Regions from separate parts of the Streptomyces sp. NPDC005728 genome, predicted to be linked through region 2. Evidence: riboswitches for the same ligand, from Rfam matches in the RefSeq annotation. Region 2 holds a riboswitch; each other region holds the start of a gene.
The links. A riboswitch is a leader RNA that binds a small molecule or an ion and turns the genes downstream of it on or off. The one in region 2 is predicted to bind S-adenosylmethionine.

Region 1 (4,696 bases), on a different contig from region 2:
GGGGCCCGGCTCCTTGTCGGAGACCAGCAGGTTGCCCTCGCCGGCGCCGGTGGTGCCGCCGGCCACCGGGCCACGGTCCACCACCCTCACGTCGAGGCCGGCGCGGGCGGCGTACAGGGCACAGGCCGCGCCCGCCATGCCGGCTCCGACGACCACGACATCGCAGGTCAGTAGCTTCGCCACGGCAGTACTATGTCACATATCGCTGATTTTGAGGAGACCCCCGAACCCGCTCGTCGCCCGTCTGTCGCCCGCCCGGAGTCCCAGGCGTGGACACCCTCTTGACGTCGCACGACGCCGGATCGACACTCCAGGGAGGGAATCCTAGTGAACGGGTAGGGAAACATGGTGCGCCTCAGGACGGTCGTCGGCCGAGCGGGCCGTACGCCGCTGCGTGCACCTCTGCTCACCTCACGCCTTCACATCGACCTGCTCCGCGTCTGCAGCGCGATCAGCCCTCGGGGCTGAGTCCGGCCTTCCGGGCCCGGCCGGGCCGCCCTTGCGCCGAGCCGAGCACGTCCCGCACCCACCGACCGACGACCCATCTGCCGCGCGTACGTCCGTGCGCGCCCGCACCAGGGGAGACGCATGTCCACCACTCCGCTCGCCGCCGTCCCGTCCGCCCACCGCACCGCGCCCGCCTTCCGGGGCCGGATCGGCCGGGACGCGCGCAGCGGCCACTACGCCGTGCCGCACCGCTACCGGCTGCATCTGTCCACGGCCTGTCCCGACGGGCTGCGCCTCGCCGTCGGGTACAGCCTCCTGGGCCTCGACGGCAGCTGTCCGGTCACCTTCCTGCCCGCCCTCCCGGACGGTCCCGGTGACGGCCACTCGGCCCTGCGTCCGCTGTACGAGGCGAGCGCGCACCACTACACCGGGCCGGCCCTCGCGCCGGTGCTCAGCGACGACTGGTCCGGACGCATCGTCAGCACCCATGCCCCCGACATCCTGCGGGACCTGGACCGCTTCCCGAAGGACGGCCGTGCCTCCCTGTATCCGTGCGGGACGGAGAGTCAGATCGAGGCCGTCGAACGACTCTGTGCCGAGGGCATCGAGGAGGCCGCGCAGCGCGCCGGACGGGCCGGCGCCGACCCCGCCGAGCGGACGGCGGCCCTCGACGTGCTGCTGGACACGCTGGGCAGGCTGGAGCGGTACCTGCAGGGCGAGCGGTACCTCCTCGACGACAGGCTCACCGCCGCCGACATCGAGTTGTGGGTGACCCTGGTGCAGCTGGACACCGTGCACCGCTGCCACCTCGACGCCTCCGCCGTGCACCGCATCGCCGGCCACCCGTCGCTGTGGGCCCACGCCCGCCGGCTGGCCGCCCACCCCGCCTTCGGTGCCCACCTCGACCTCGACGGCATCGCCCGACGCCACCACGGCCGCTGCCAGGGCCTGGAGGCCGCCGGAGCCGCGGTCCAGATCCTGGACTGGACGAGCCACGCCGCGGACGCCACGGACACTTCGCGCAGGTGAGAGCGGGCCGAGCAAGGTCCAACCCTCGGACACTCGTTGACAATCGAACGGCCGGCTGACTTACTTACCGATCAGAACGGTCATGAGCGTCAGCGCCAAGCCCTGGCTCGCTGACCGGCAACCCTCCCCTCACGGTGGGGTGCCCCAGGTGACGACCGGACCGGACGACGTTTTCGGTAAGCGCGAGGGCCCCGCGGGGCCGGAACAGTGACAGGTGACGCCATGTACGCAGCTCCCAGGACGGCCGCCCGCCGCCCTCAGGGCTGCGTACGCTCGTCCGCGAACCTGCTGGTCGCCAACCGCGCCGTCGATCTGCTCCGCGTGAACAGCGCACTGTGTACCGCACCGGGCCGCGCCCGCTGTCGGGGCTGACACCTCCCCGCAGCCCCGCACTCCCTGACGAACACCGCCCGCGCGGTGTGCCGTTGCCCTCCCCGCCCCCGGTGCCCCCGCACACCCGTGCGCTGAGCATGCCGCCGTAGCGCACGGCTGCCGTGGCCCTGGGGTGTCCGACTCCGCCGGAGCCCACCATGAGTGAACCCCCAGGCACCGCAGTGTCCCTCGCCGAGGCACCGCCCGCCGACGCCCCGTCAAAAACCCTCGCTGCGCAGCGAGTTCTGCCGCTCAGGCGACCCGGACGCTGGATCGCCACCGCCGTCGTCCTGGTCCTCGTGGCCCAGTTCGTCCACGGCCTGACGACCAACCCCTTCTACCAGTGGGACCGCTTCGGGTACTGGTTCCTGCGGCCGACGATCCTCGACGGCCTGTTCATCACCCTCGAAGTGACCGCGTACAGCGCGGTGCTGGGCCTGCTCGGCGGCGTCCTCCTCGCGCTGGCCCGGCTCTCGAGGTCCCCGGTCCTGCGTGCGGTCAGCTGGACCTACGTGTGGGCGCTGCGCTCCGTCCCGCTGATCGTGGTGCTGCTCTTCCTCTACAACTTCAGTGCCCTGTACAAGACGTTGAGCGTCGGCGTCCCCTTCGGGCCGGCCTTCTTCTCCTTCGACGAGTCGAAACTCGCCACCGACATGGTCATCGCCGTCATCGGCCTCAGCCTCAACGAGGCGGCCTACGCGGCCGAGGTCGTCCGGGGCGGCATCCTCTCCGTCGACCAGGGCCAGCACGAGGCGGCGGCCGCCCTCGGCCTGCCGAAGAGCTACCAGTTCACGAAGATCGTCTTCCCGCAGGCGCTGCGCTCGATCACCCCGAACTACGTCAACCAGCTGATCGGCCTGGTCAAGAGCACGTCGCTGGTCTTCTACGTCTCGCTCCTCGACCTGTTCGGCACCGCGCAGACCATGGGCGCCACCTACCCCGGCGACATCGTGCCGCTGCTGCTGGTCGTCACCGTCTGGTACCTGATCCTGACGAGCGTCGTCTCCGTCATCCAGTTCTACGTCGAGCGGTACTACGCCCGGGGCGCAAGCCGCAACCTGCCGCCGACGCCGTTGCAGCAGCTCCGTACAGGTCTCACCGACCTGCGAGCCCGCATCCGCAGGGAGGCCGCCGTATGACCGCGAAGACACTCGAGCCGTCGGCGGACGTCGAGGCCGCCACCGTCGAGGTGCACGACGTGCACAAGTGGTACGGCACCCACCGGGTGCTGAACGGCATCGACCTGACCGTGCGTCCGGGCGAGGTGACCGTCGTCCTGGGCCCGTCCGGCTCCGGTAAGTCCACGCTGCTGCGGGTCATCAACCACCTGGAGAAGCCGGAGATCGGCTACGTCAGCGTCAACGGCGAACTGATCGGCGTGAAGCGGCAGGGCGACCGAAGGGAGGCGGAAGTCCCCCCGGCCGAGGGCAGGGGGAGGCTGAAGGAGCTGAGCGAGCGCGCCATCCTGGCCCAGCGCAGCCGGATCGGGTTCGTCTTCCAGAACTTCAACCTGTTCCCGCACCTGACGGTCCTGGACAACGTGGCCGCCGCCCCGGCCGCCATCGGCAAGCTCGGCAAGCCCGAGGCGCAGGAACTCGCCCGCGCACTCCTCGGCCGGGTCGGCCTCGCCGACAAGTCGGACGCCTACCCGCGGCAGCTGTCCGGCGGCCAGCAGCAGCGCGTCGCCATCGCCCGCGCCCTCGCTCTGCGCCCCGGCGTCATCCTCTTCGACGAACCCACCTCCGCCCTCGACCCCGAACTCGTCGGTGAGGTCCTCGCCGTCATCAAGGACCTGGCGTCCACCGGCACCACCCTCGTCATCGTCACCCACGAGATCGGCTTCGCCCGCGAGATCGCCGACCGGGTCGTCTTCATCGACGGCGGAAGGATCGTCGAACAGGGCCCGCCCTCCGAGGTCCTCGACAAGCCTCGGCACGAGCGGACCAGGGACTTCCTCAGCAAGGTCCTGTGACCCACCGCTCCCCACGACCTCCCCCCACGCCACCGCTCTCATCACCCTCTCAGCGACAAGGAACGGCCATGTCTACCCACTTTCCCCGACGCAGCCTGATACGCGGCATCACCGCGGCGACCGCCGTCGCCACCCTCGCCACCGGGCTCGCCGCCTGCGGTGGTGACAGCGACGCCGCCACCAGGACCGACGATGCCGCCTCCGGGAGCGTGAGCGTCGGGCAGCTGTCCAACGGCGCGGCCGAGGAGACCGCCCTCAAGGTGTCCGAGGTGAAGGCGATCAGCGCCGAACTGCCCGACTCCGTGAAGAAGAGCGGCAAGCTGGTCATCGGCATCGGCGCCCTGCCGTCCGGGTCCGCGCCCCTGGTCTACGTGGGCAGCGACCAGAAGTCCATCACCGGATCCGAGCCCGACTTCGGCCGCCTCGTCGCCGCCGTCCTCGGCCTGAAGCCGGAGATCAAGAACTTCACCTGGGAGAACCTCTTCGTCGGGCTCGACGGCGGCAAGGTGAACGTGGCCTTCTCGAACGTCACCGACACCGAGGAGCGCAAGAAGAACTACGAGTTCGCCTCGTACCGGCAGGACAACCTCGCCTTCGAGGTGGCGAAGTCCAGCAAGTGGAACTTCGACGGCACCTACGAGAACCTCGCCGGCAAGACCGTCGAGGTCGGCTCGGGCACCAACCAGGAGCGCATCCTCCTGGAGTGGCAGAAGAAGCTGCAGAGCGCGGGCAAGAAGCTCACCATCAAGCACTTCCCGGACAGCAACGGCACCTACCTGGCGCTCAACAGCGGCAAGATCGACGCCCACTTCGGCCCCAACCCGACCATCGCCTACCACATCACCCAGACGGCGAAGACGCCCAACGCCACCCGCA
Region 2 (4,696 bases):
CGTACATCTCGTTCTTCCTCTTCGGCGGCGAGTTCCCCGGCCACGACTTCGTCGCCCGGTTCTACTCGATCCACATCCTGCTGCTGCCGGGCATCATGCTCGGCCTGGTGGTGGGCCACCTGATCCTGGTCTTCTACCACAAGCACACGCAGTTCGCGGGCCCCGGAAAGAGCGAGAAGAACGTCGTCGGCATGCCGCTGCTGCCGGTGTACATGGCCAAGGCCGGAGGCTTCTTCTTCCTGGTCTTCGGCGTGATCGCGGCCATCGCCGCGGTGACCCAGATCAACCCGATCTGGGCCATGGGCCCCTACCGGCCCGACCAGGTCTCCACCGGCGCCCAGCCCGACTGGTACATGGGCTTCGCCGAGGGTCTGGTCCGCTACATGCCGGGCTGGGAGATCAACTTCTGGGGTCACACGCTGGTCCTGGGCGTGTTCATCCCGCTGGTGCTCTTCGGCCTGGTGCTGATGGCGATCGCGGTCTACCCGTTCATCGAGTCCTGGGTCACCGGCGACAAGAGCGAGCACCACATCCTGGACCGCCCGCGCAACGCCCCGACCCGCACCGCGTTCGGCGTCGCCTGGGTCACCGTGTACATGGTCGGCCTGGTGGGCGGTGGCAACGACCTCATCGCCACCCACTTCCACCTGTCCATCAACGACGTCACCTGGTTCGTCCGGATCGCCTTCTTCGCCGGACCGGTCATCGCGTTCATCGCCACCAAGCGGATCTGCCTCGGCCTGCAGCGCCGCGACCGCGACAAGGTGCTGCACGGTCGCGAGACCGGCATCATCAAGCGCCTGCCGCACGGTGAGTTCATCGAGGTCCACGAGTCGCTCAGCCAGGAGCAGCTGCACACCCTCACGGCTCACCACCAGTACGAGCCGGCCGAGATCGGCCCGGCGGTCGACGAGAACGGTGTCGAGCGCAAGGTGAAGACGGCGGAGAAGCTGCGCGTCAAGCTCAGCGACGCCTACTACGGCGACGACAACCAGATCCCGAAGCCCACGGTCGACGAGTACAAGGAGATCACGAGCGGCCACGGCCACCACTGATCCCCGCGTCGCCACGCCACGGTCGAAGGGCCCCGTCCGGCTTACGGACGGGGCCCTTCGCCGTGTCCCGGGCTGGATAGGGTGGGACCACACTGTTCTTCTACGACACCCAGGAGCGGCTATGAACGCTGTGACCCCCGCTGGAGGCGACACCGCGGCGGGCCGTTCCTGGCCCGCCCTGCTGAACGGGCTGCTGGAGGGCCGGGACCTGTCCGCCGACGACACGGCCTGGGCGATGGACCTGATCATGAGCGGGGAGGCGACCGACGCGCAGATCGCCGGGTTCATGGTGGCGCTGCGCTCCAAGGGCGAGACGGTGGAGGAGATCACCGGCCTCGTGCGGACCATGTACGAGCACGCGAACGTGATCGAGGTGCCGGGACCTGCCGTCGACATCGTCGGCACCGGCGGCGACGGCGCCAAGACGGTGAACATCTCCACGATGTCGTCCATCGTGGTCGCCGGCACGGGAGCGAAGGTCGTCAAGCACGGCAATCGCGCCGCGTCCTCCGCCTCCGGGTCCTCCGACGTCCTGGAGAAGCTCGGCATCAATCTGAACCTGACCCCGCAGCGGGTCGCCGAGGTCGCCGACGAGGCGGGCATCACCATCTGCTTCGCGGTGAAGTTCCACCCGTCGCTGCGTCATGTCGCCGCGGCGCGCGGCCAGTTGGGGATCCGTACGACCTTCAATGTCCTCGGTCCGCTGACCAATCCGGCCAAGGTGCGGGCCCAGGCCGTCGGGGTCGCCGACCCGCGCATGGCGCCGATCGTGGCCGGGGTCCTCGCCGAGCGCGGCAACTCCGCCCTGGTCTTCCGCGGCGACGACGGCCTGGACGAGCTGACGACCACCTCCACCTCCCGAGTGTGGGTGGTCCGGGACGGCAAGGTCGCCGAGGAGCGCTTCGACCCGCGGGACGTCGGCATCGACCTCGTACCCGTGGAGGCCCTGCGCGGCGCCGACGCCTCGTACAACGCGGAGGTGGCGCGGCGCGTGCTGGACGGGGAGAAGGGGCCCGTCCGGGATGCGGTGCTGCTGAACTCTGCGGCCGCCCTGGTGGCCCTCGACCCGACCGAGGCCCCGCTGGCCGAGCAGCTCCGGGCCGGCATGGCCAAGGCCGCGGAGTCGATCGACTCGGGCGCGGCCAAGCGGACCCTGGAGCGCTGGGTGACGGCCAGCAACACCTGACACTCACGCCGTGTGACGCAGGGCGCAGTCCAGGATCCGGACTGCGCCTTGCGCGGCGAAGATCGTGTGGCAGGATGTCGTACCAGGTCATGAGTGACAGTCAACAGGCCCCGGCCGGCTGTCCGGCAACCCTCCGTCCGTGGCGGGGTGCCCCGGGTGAAGACCAGGCCGTGGGCAGCGAGGTCTACGGCAAGCGCGGACCCCTCGCACACCAGGGGTCCTGGTCGTCGAGGGAGCCTTCCGTGAGCAAGCGAATGCGATAGGGCGTAGAGCCCCGCCTCCGCATCCCCCTTTTCACCTTCCTCCGTGCTTGAGCCACGCCTGCTCGCACGGTGGTTCCGCCTTGCCTCTCACGGGAGTTCACCATGTCCGTCTCCACCGCTGCCGCCGACCAGACCGTTTGCCGTGACATTTCGGGGGCGCTGCCCGTTCTGGGCCGGGATGTCACCGTCCCGCTCGTCACCGGCGGTGAGGTCACCTACGCCGCGCTCGACTACGCGGCCAGCGCCCCCGCCCTCCAGCGCGTCTGGGACGACGTGGCGGCCTACGCGCCGTACTACGGCAGCGTCCACCGCGGCGCCGGCTACCTCTCCCAGCTCTCCACCGACCTGTTCGAGAACGCCCGCAGGACCGTCGCCGAGTTCCTCGACTGCCGTGCGGCCGACCAGGTGGTCTTCACCCGGTCGACCACGGACTCCCTGAACCTGCTCGCCCGCGCGCTCCCCGCCGACTGCCAGGTCTTCGTCTTCGAGACCGAGCACCACGCCTCCCTGCTGCCCTGGCAGGACGCCCGGGTCACCTGCCTCGACGCGCCGCGCACCCCGCGGCAGGCCGTCGAGACCCTGGAGCGGGCCCTCGCCGGCCGCGACCCGTACGGCCCGGCCCTGGTCTGCGTCACCGGCGCCTCGAACGTCACCGGCGAGCTGTGGCCGGTGCGCGAGCTGGCCGCGGCGGCCCACGCGCACGGCGCCCGGATCGTCCTGGACGCCGCCCAACTGGCGCCGCACCACCCGGTGTCGGTCCAGGACCTGGACGTCGACTGGGTCGCCTTCTCCGGCCACAAGCTCTACGCCCCCTTCGGCTCCGGCGTCCTGGCCGGCCGCGCCGACTGGCTGGTCGCGGCCGAGCCGTACCTCGCGGGCGGCGGCGCCAGCCGCAGGGTCAGCCGGCGCGAGGACGGGGGAGTGGCCGTCGAGTGGCACGAGACGGCCGCCCGCCACGAGGCCGGCTCCCCGAACGTCATCGGCGCCTACTCCATCGCCTCCGCCTGCAAGGCGCTGACGGAGGCCGGTTTCGACACCCTCGTGGCCCGCGAGCAGCACCTGATCTCCAAGGTCCGCGAGGGCCTGGCCGAGGTGCCCGAGGTCCGGATCCTCTCCCTCTTCGGTGACGACGCGCCGCGTGTCGGCGTCATCTCCTTCGTCGTGGACGGCTGGAACAGCTCCCACTTCGCCGCCGCCCTCTCCGCCGAGTACGGCATCGGCGTCCGCGACGGCCTGTTCTGCGCCCACCCGCTGGTGCGCACCCTGCTGGGCTCCGACCCCCAGACCCAGGGCGAGTGCGGCGCCCCCGAGGCCGCGCCCGGTGAGAAGTCCCTGAACGCCATCCGGGTCAGCTTCGGCGCAGGGACCCCGGACGAGCACGTGGAGCGCTTCGTGAAGGCCGTGCGGGAACTGGTGACCGAGGGCGCGAAGTGGACGTACCGCACAGAGGAAGGGCGCTGCGTCCCCGCTGTCTGACCGGAGAGTGCCTAGGAGGCGGCGTTCACGAGTCGAGACCGATCGCGAACGCCGCCTCCAGGTCGTGCTGGGAGTACGTGCGGAACGCGACGTGCGTGTCGGTCGCCTCCACGCCGGGGATCTTGCTGATCCGGCCGGGGATGACGTCGGCGAGGTCCTCGTGCCGGCTCACCCGGACCATGGCGATCAGGTCGTAGGTGCCGGTGACCGAGAAGACCTCGCTGACGCTCTCCAGTGAAGCGATCTGCTCGGCGATCTCGGGGATCCGGTCCACGCTGGTCTTGATCAGGACGATCGCGGTGATCACGACGGGTTCTCTCCCTCGGGTGCCGGAGCCGGTGCGGACTTCACTCTAGTCCCACGTCCGTAGCGCACCCACGCGTAGCCGAAGCCGAGGCCGAAGCCGACCAGGTGGGCGAGGTAGGCCACCCCGGGGCCCTCGCCGGCACGGCCCGCCGCGAGCCACTGGAGGGCTGCCCAGAAGGGCAGCACGACCCAGGCCGGGAAGCGCATCGGCAGGAAGAACAGGAACGGGAGGAGACTGGTCACGCGGGCACGGGGAAACAGGAAGAGGAATGCTCCGAGCACCGCCGAGATCGCCCCGGAGGCGCCCACCAGCGACTGCTCGGACGTGGCGTTGGCGGCCGCGTAGCCCAGCAGGGCCAGGTAGCCGCAGCCGACGTAGAACAGGGTGAACTCCACCCTGCCCATCCGTT
Region 3 (4,696 bases), on a different contig from region 2:
GTCGAAGATCGGCTCCAGCGGCGTCTGGTACAGCATGTGGTGGACGAACCACAGCACCGAGTTGGCGATGCCGTTGTACGCGTCGGAGAACACGGTCGCGTCGATGCCGAGCATCCGCACCCGCTGCCCGCCGGTCTCCTCGGCCGGCAGCAGGCCGCCGCCCGCGCGCCGTACCGCCTCCCGGTCGCCGTCGCCCAGCGCGGCGCACACCCACACCGCGTCCGTGTCCGGCCCGATGGCCGACAGACCCGAGACCAGCCCGCCGCCGCCCCGTCGGGCGTGCAGCGAGCCGTTCTCGAGGACCTCGTACGAAACCGGGCCGCGATTGGACGCGACCAGCACCTCAGCACCGTGGGTGGAAGCCATACGCCTCAACCTAGCCCGGCCCCGAAACGCTCAAACGTACGGTCCGCCCCGGAAGGGGGCTGTATACAGCCGTTTTCGTGCGCCCCTCACGCCACCCGGCGCGCCGCGTACTCCGCGATCTCCGCCATCGGCGGCCGCTCCTCGGTGTCCACCGAATAGGTGCGCGGCTCGAACCCGTCCTCACCGCGCTCGAACTGGGTGAGGGAGGGCCGGACGAGGTGGCCGCGGGCGAGCCTCAGCTGGGCCGTGCGGTAGATCGCCGCGGCCATGCGGCCGAGGGCCTGCCCGTCCTGGTGGCGGTGCTTGCGCACCCCGACGTCGACCTGGGCGAGGGCGTCCAGGCCGACGAGGTGCAGGGCGTCGACCAGCATGCCCAGCTCCACGCCGTAGCCCACCGGGAACGGCAGCTGTTCCAGCAGCGAGCGGCGGGCCGCGTACTCGCCGCCCAGCGGCTGCACGAATCCGGCCAGCTGCGGCCAGTGCAGGTTCAGCAGCGGGCGGGCCACGAGTTCCGTGACCCGGCCGCCCTGTCCCACCCGTCGCCCGCCACCGCCCTTCTGCGGAGCTCCTTCGGCGTACACCTCCTCATAGCCGGCGAGCGGACGGTCGTACATCGCCTTGACCAGGTCGACGCCCGGTTCGGTGAGCAGCGGGCCGACGATCCCGGAGACGAAGTCGGAGGAGAAGTCCTTCAGGTCGGCGTCGATGAAACAGATGATGTCGCCGCTGGTCACCAGCAGGGAGCGCCACAGCACCTCGCCCTTGCCGGGGACGGCCGGGATGCGCGGGAGGATGTCGTCGCGGTGGACGACCCGCGCGCCCGCGGCGGCGGCGACCATAGAGGTGCGGTCGGTGGACCCGGAGTCGACGACGACGATCTCGTCGACCAGTGGGACCTGCTGCATGAGGTCGTGGCGGATGACCGCGACGATGTCGCCGACGGTCTCCTCCTCGTTCAGCGCGGGCAGGACGACGGAGACGGACTGACCCGTGCGCTGCTTGGCGGCGAGTATCCGGTGGAGCGGACGGTCGGTCGCGGACCAGGAGCGGGTGGTCAGCCAGTGTTCGACTTCTTCCAGCACGGTCTGCGGCTCCTCACTGTCGTGATCACAGGGGGTGACCGTGTGATCCATCTCGCGGTTCGGACGACTATCTCAACTGTCCTGGCCTTCGGTTACAGTCTTGAACAACGCCGATGACCATCGCATGTCGAGGGGTCAAGACGCGTTGACAACCGAATACCGCTCATCCAGAGGGGCAGAGGGATACGGCCCGTTGAAGCCCCGGCAACCCTCCAGCCGGTCTTGTCACGTTGACGTGGCGAGGCTCCCGGCTAGGGAAGGTGCCAAATCCGTCTCACGGCGAGATGCGTCGTGAGGAAGATGAGGAGAAAGGGCCTCGCCTCCATGGCTGTGCAGACAGTTGCAAGCACCAGCAATCCCGCCGTCGACCTCGGTCCCGCCGCAGCCCTGAGCTGTCGCGAGTGCGGCCACCGGGTTCCCCTCGGGCCCGTGTTCGCCTGCGAGGAGTGTTTCGGCCCGCTGGAGATCGCGTACGACTTCTCCGCCTACGACGCCGAAGAGCTGCGTAAGCGCATCGAGGCCGGTCCCGCGAACATCTGGCGTTACGCGCCGCTGCTGCCCGTCCCCGCCGACGTGGCCGGCAAGCCCAACATCAACCCGGGCTGGACCCAGCTCGTCAAGGCCGACAACCTGGCGCGCGAGCTGGGCGTCACCGGCGGGCTGTACGTGAAGGACGACTCCGGCAACCCGACGCACTCCTTCAAGGACCGGGTGGTGGCCCAGGCACTGGAGGCCGCGCGCGCCTTCGGCTTCACCACGCTCTCCTGCTCCTCGACCGGCAACCTGGCCGGCGCCGTCGGCGCCGCCGCGGCCCGCGCCGGCTTCCGCTCCTGCGTGTTCATCCCGCACGACCTGGAGCAGGGCAAGGTCGTCATGGCCGCGGTGTACGGCGGGGAACTGGTCGGCATCCAGGGCAACTACGACGACGTGAACCGTTTCTGCTCCGAGCTGATCGGTGACCCGGCCGGCGAGGGCTGGGGCTTCGTCAACGTCAACCTGCGGCCGTACTACGCGGAGGGCTCCAAGACCCTGGCGTACGAGATCTGCGAGCAGCTCGGCTGGCGGCTGCCGGACCAGATCGTGGTCCCGATCGCCTCCGGCTCCCAGCTGACGAAGATCGACAAGGGGCTGCAGGAGCTGATCAAGCTCGGGCTCGTCGAGGACCGGCCCTACAAGATCTTCGGCGCGCAGGCCGAGGGCTGCTCGCCGGTGTCGACGGCCTTCAAGGCCGGCCACGACGTGGTCCGCCCGCAGAAGCCGAACACCATCGCCAAGTCCCTCGCCATCGGCAACCCGGCCGACGGCCCGTACGTCCTCGACATCGCCCGGCGTACCGGCGGTGCGGTGGAGGACGTGACCGACGAGCAGGTCGTGGACGCGATCAAGCTGCTGGCCCGGACCGAGGGCATCTTCGCGGAGACCGCCGGCGGAGTGACTGTCGGCGTGGCGAAGAAGCTCATCGAGAACGGTGTCCTGGACCCGTCGCTCACCACGGTCGTCCTCAACACCGGCGACGGCCTCAAGACGCTGGACGCGGTGGCCGGCACCGGCCTCACCGCCACCATCCGCCCGACCCTGGACTCCTTCCGAGAGGCTGGCCTCGCATGAGCGTGACCGTTCGCATCCCCACCATCCTGCGCACCTACACCGGCGGACAGGCCGAGGTCGCCGCCGACGGCGCGACCCTCGCCGAGGTCATCGAGGACCTGGAGAAGAACCACACCGGGATCGCCGCCCGGGTGCTGGACGACCAGGGCAAGCTGCGCCGCTTCGTCAATGTGTACGTCAACGACGACGACGTCCGCTTCGAGCAGGGCCTGGAGACCGCGACCCCGGAAGGTGCCGGTGTCTCCATCATTCCGGCCGTCGCCGGCGGCTGACAGAATGACCGATCATTACCTTCGGTAACCCAGGTTACCGATTGTTCAACAGATTGCCCCCTCCGTGAGAGAAGCGGAGGGGGCAATTCTGTGTGATTGAGCGCGGTACAGTTGGGGAACGCGTTCCGGGTCTGCGGGTCGTAGACCTCGGAATCATGTCGTACGCCCGATAAGAAGTAGCCAAAGTGCACGGGTTGTATGCGGCTTTTGCGCCTTTTGTGTAGCCCGACTTGCCCTGAATTCGCACGAATTCTCGGCAGATTCCGGACCGGGCTCGTCCAGAATTCTCGTCCGATTGACCTGTTGCAGACGGCAGTTGGACAGATACATTCAGCCGCGGTCGACGCGTTCCGGCGCACGCCCCCGACCAATGGGGGGTGAGGTCTGACCCGGGTCCGCGAAGTGTGGATCTGTGCAAGGGCCAGTAATAGGGGAGTTAGGCATGGCTCAGGGCACCGTCAAGTGGTTCAACGCGGAGAAGGGGTACGGCTTCATCGCGGTCGACGGTGGTGCGGACGTCTTCGTCCACTACAGCGCCATTCAGATGGACGGCTACCGCACCCTGGAAGAGGGCCAGCGGGTGGAGTTCGAGATCTCGCAGGGCCAGAAGGGCCCGCAGGCCGACATGGTTCGCCTCAGCGCCTGAACGTTTCTTGTTGCCGAAGGGCCCGCACCCCGTCACCGGGGCGTGGGCCCTTCGTCCCGTTCGCCCCAGGCTGTTCCTCGAAGGCGCTTGCACTCGACCATGCCGAGTGCTAATCATTGGCGTTAGCACTCTGAAGGTGAGAGTGACAAAGAAGGACCGGGTCGGTGAGGCCCGCAGGCCAGGTGGGGCAAGGAACCACAGGTCGGCGAGCCGTCCGTCGCGGGCGCGGGCGCGGTCCGAAGGAATCACCCCCAGTCCTGGAGGGACCACTTCACATGGCCAAGATCATCGCGTTCGACGAGGAGGCGCGGCGCGGCCTCGAGCGCGGCATGAACCAGCTCGCGGACGCCGTGAAGGTGACGCTCGGCCCCAAGGGCCGCAACGTCGTCCTCGAGAAGAAGTGGGGCGCCCCCACGATCACCAACGACGGTGTCTCCATCGCCAAGGAGATCGAGCTCGAGGACCCGTACGAGAAGATCGGCGCCGAGCTGGTCAAGGAAGTCGCCAAGAAGACGGACGACGTCGCCGGTGACGGTACGACCACCGCGACCGTGCTCGCCCAGGCCCTCGTCAAGGAAGGCCTGCGCAACGTCGCCGCCGGTGCCAACCCGATGGCCCTGAAGCGCGGTATCGAGAAGGCCGTCGAGGCCGTCTCCGCCGCCCTGCTGGAGCAGGCGAAGGACGTCGAGACCAAGGAGCAGATCGCCTCCACGGCGTCCATC

Region 1: another riboswitch for S-adenosylmethionine. It lies ahead of ABZ471_RS17445 (amino acid ABC transporter permease); the one in region 2 lies ahead of ABZ471_RS34270 (aminotransferase class V-fold PLP-dependent enzyme).
Region 3: another riboswitch for S-adenosylmethionine. It lies ahead of thrC (threonine synthase); the one in region 2 lies ahead of ABZ471_RS34270 (aminotransferase class V-fold PLP-dependent enzyme).

The regions. Positions count from the first base shown of each region.
Region 1 covers NZ_JBEXYL010000022.1:77,532-82,227, forward strand. Annotated here, with positions in the region: gene ABZ471_RS17430 (FAD-binding oxidoreductase) at 1-183, opposite strand, end outside; gene ABZ471_RS17435 (putative leader peptide) at 346-468, shown strand; gene ABZ471_RS17440 (glutathione S-transferase C-terminal domain-containing protein) at 589-1,476, shown strand; SAM riboswitch class IV at 1,555-1,665, shown strand; gene ABZ471_RS17445 (amino acid ABC transporter permease) at 2,007-2,987, shown strand; gene ABZ471_RS17450 (amino acid ABC transporter ATP-binding protein) at 2,984-3,820, shown strand; gene ABZ471_RS17455 (transporter substrate-binding domain-containing protein) at 3,889-4,696, shown strand, end outside.
Region 2 covers NZ_JBEXYL010000070.1:6,401-11,096, forward strand. Annotated here, with positions in the region: gene ABZ471_RS34260 (cytochrome bc complex cytochrome b subunit) at 1-1,055, shown strand, start outside; gene trpD (anthranilate phosphoribosyltransferase) at 1,177-2,241, shown strand; SAM riboswitch class IV at 2,327-2,443, shown strand; gene ABZ471_RS34270 (aminotransferase class V-fold PLP-dependent enzyme) at 2,607-3,980, shown strand; gene ABZ471_RS34275 (Lrp/AsnC ligand binding domain-containing protein) at 4,006-4,287, opposite strand; gene ABZ471_RS34280 (rhomboid family intramembrane serine protease) at 4,284-4,696, opposite strand, start outside.
Region 3 covers NZ_JBEXYL010000003.1:34,296-38,991, forward strand. Annotated here, with positions in the region: gene ABZ471_RS03325 (trehalose-6-phosphate synthase) at 1-366, opposite strand, end outside; gene ABZ471_RS03330 (glucosyl-3-phosphoglycerate synthase) at 453-1,448, opposite strand; SAM riboswitch class I at 1,609-1,755, shown strand; gene thrC (threonine synthase) at 1,773-3,056, shown strand; gene ABZ471_RS03340 (MoaD/ThiS family protein) at 3,053-3,328, shown strand; gene ABZ471_RS03345 (cold-shock protein) at 3,771-3,974, shown strand; gene groL (chaperonin GroEL) at 4,250-4,696, shown strand, end outside.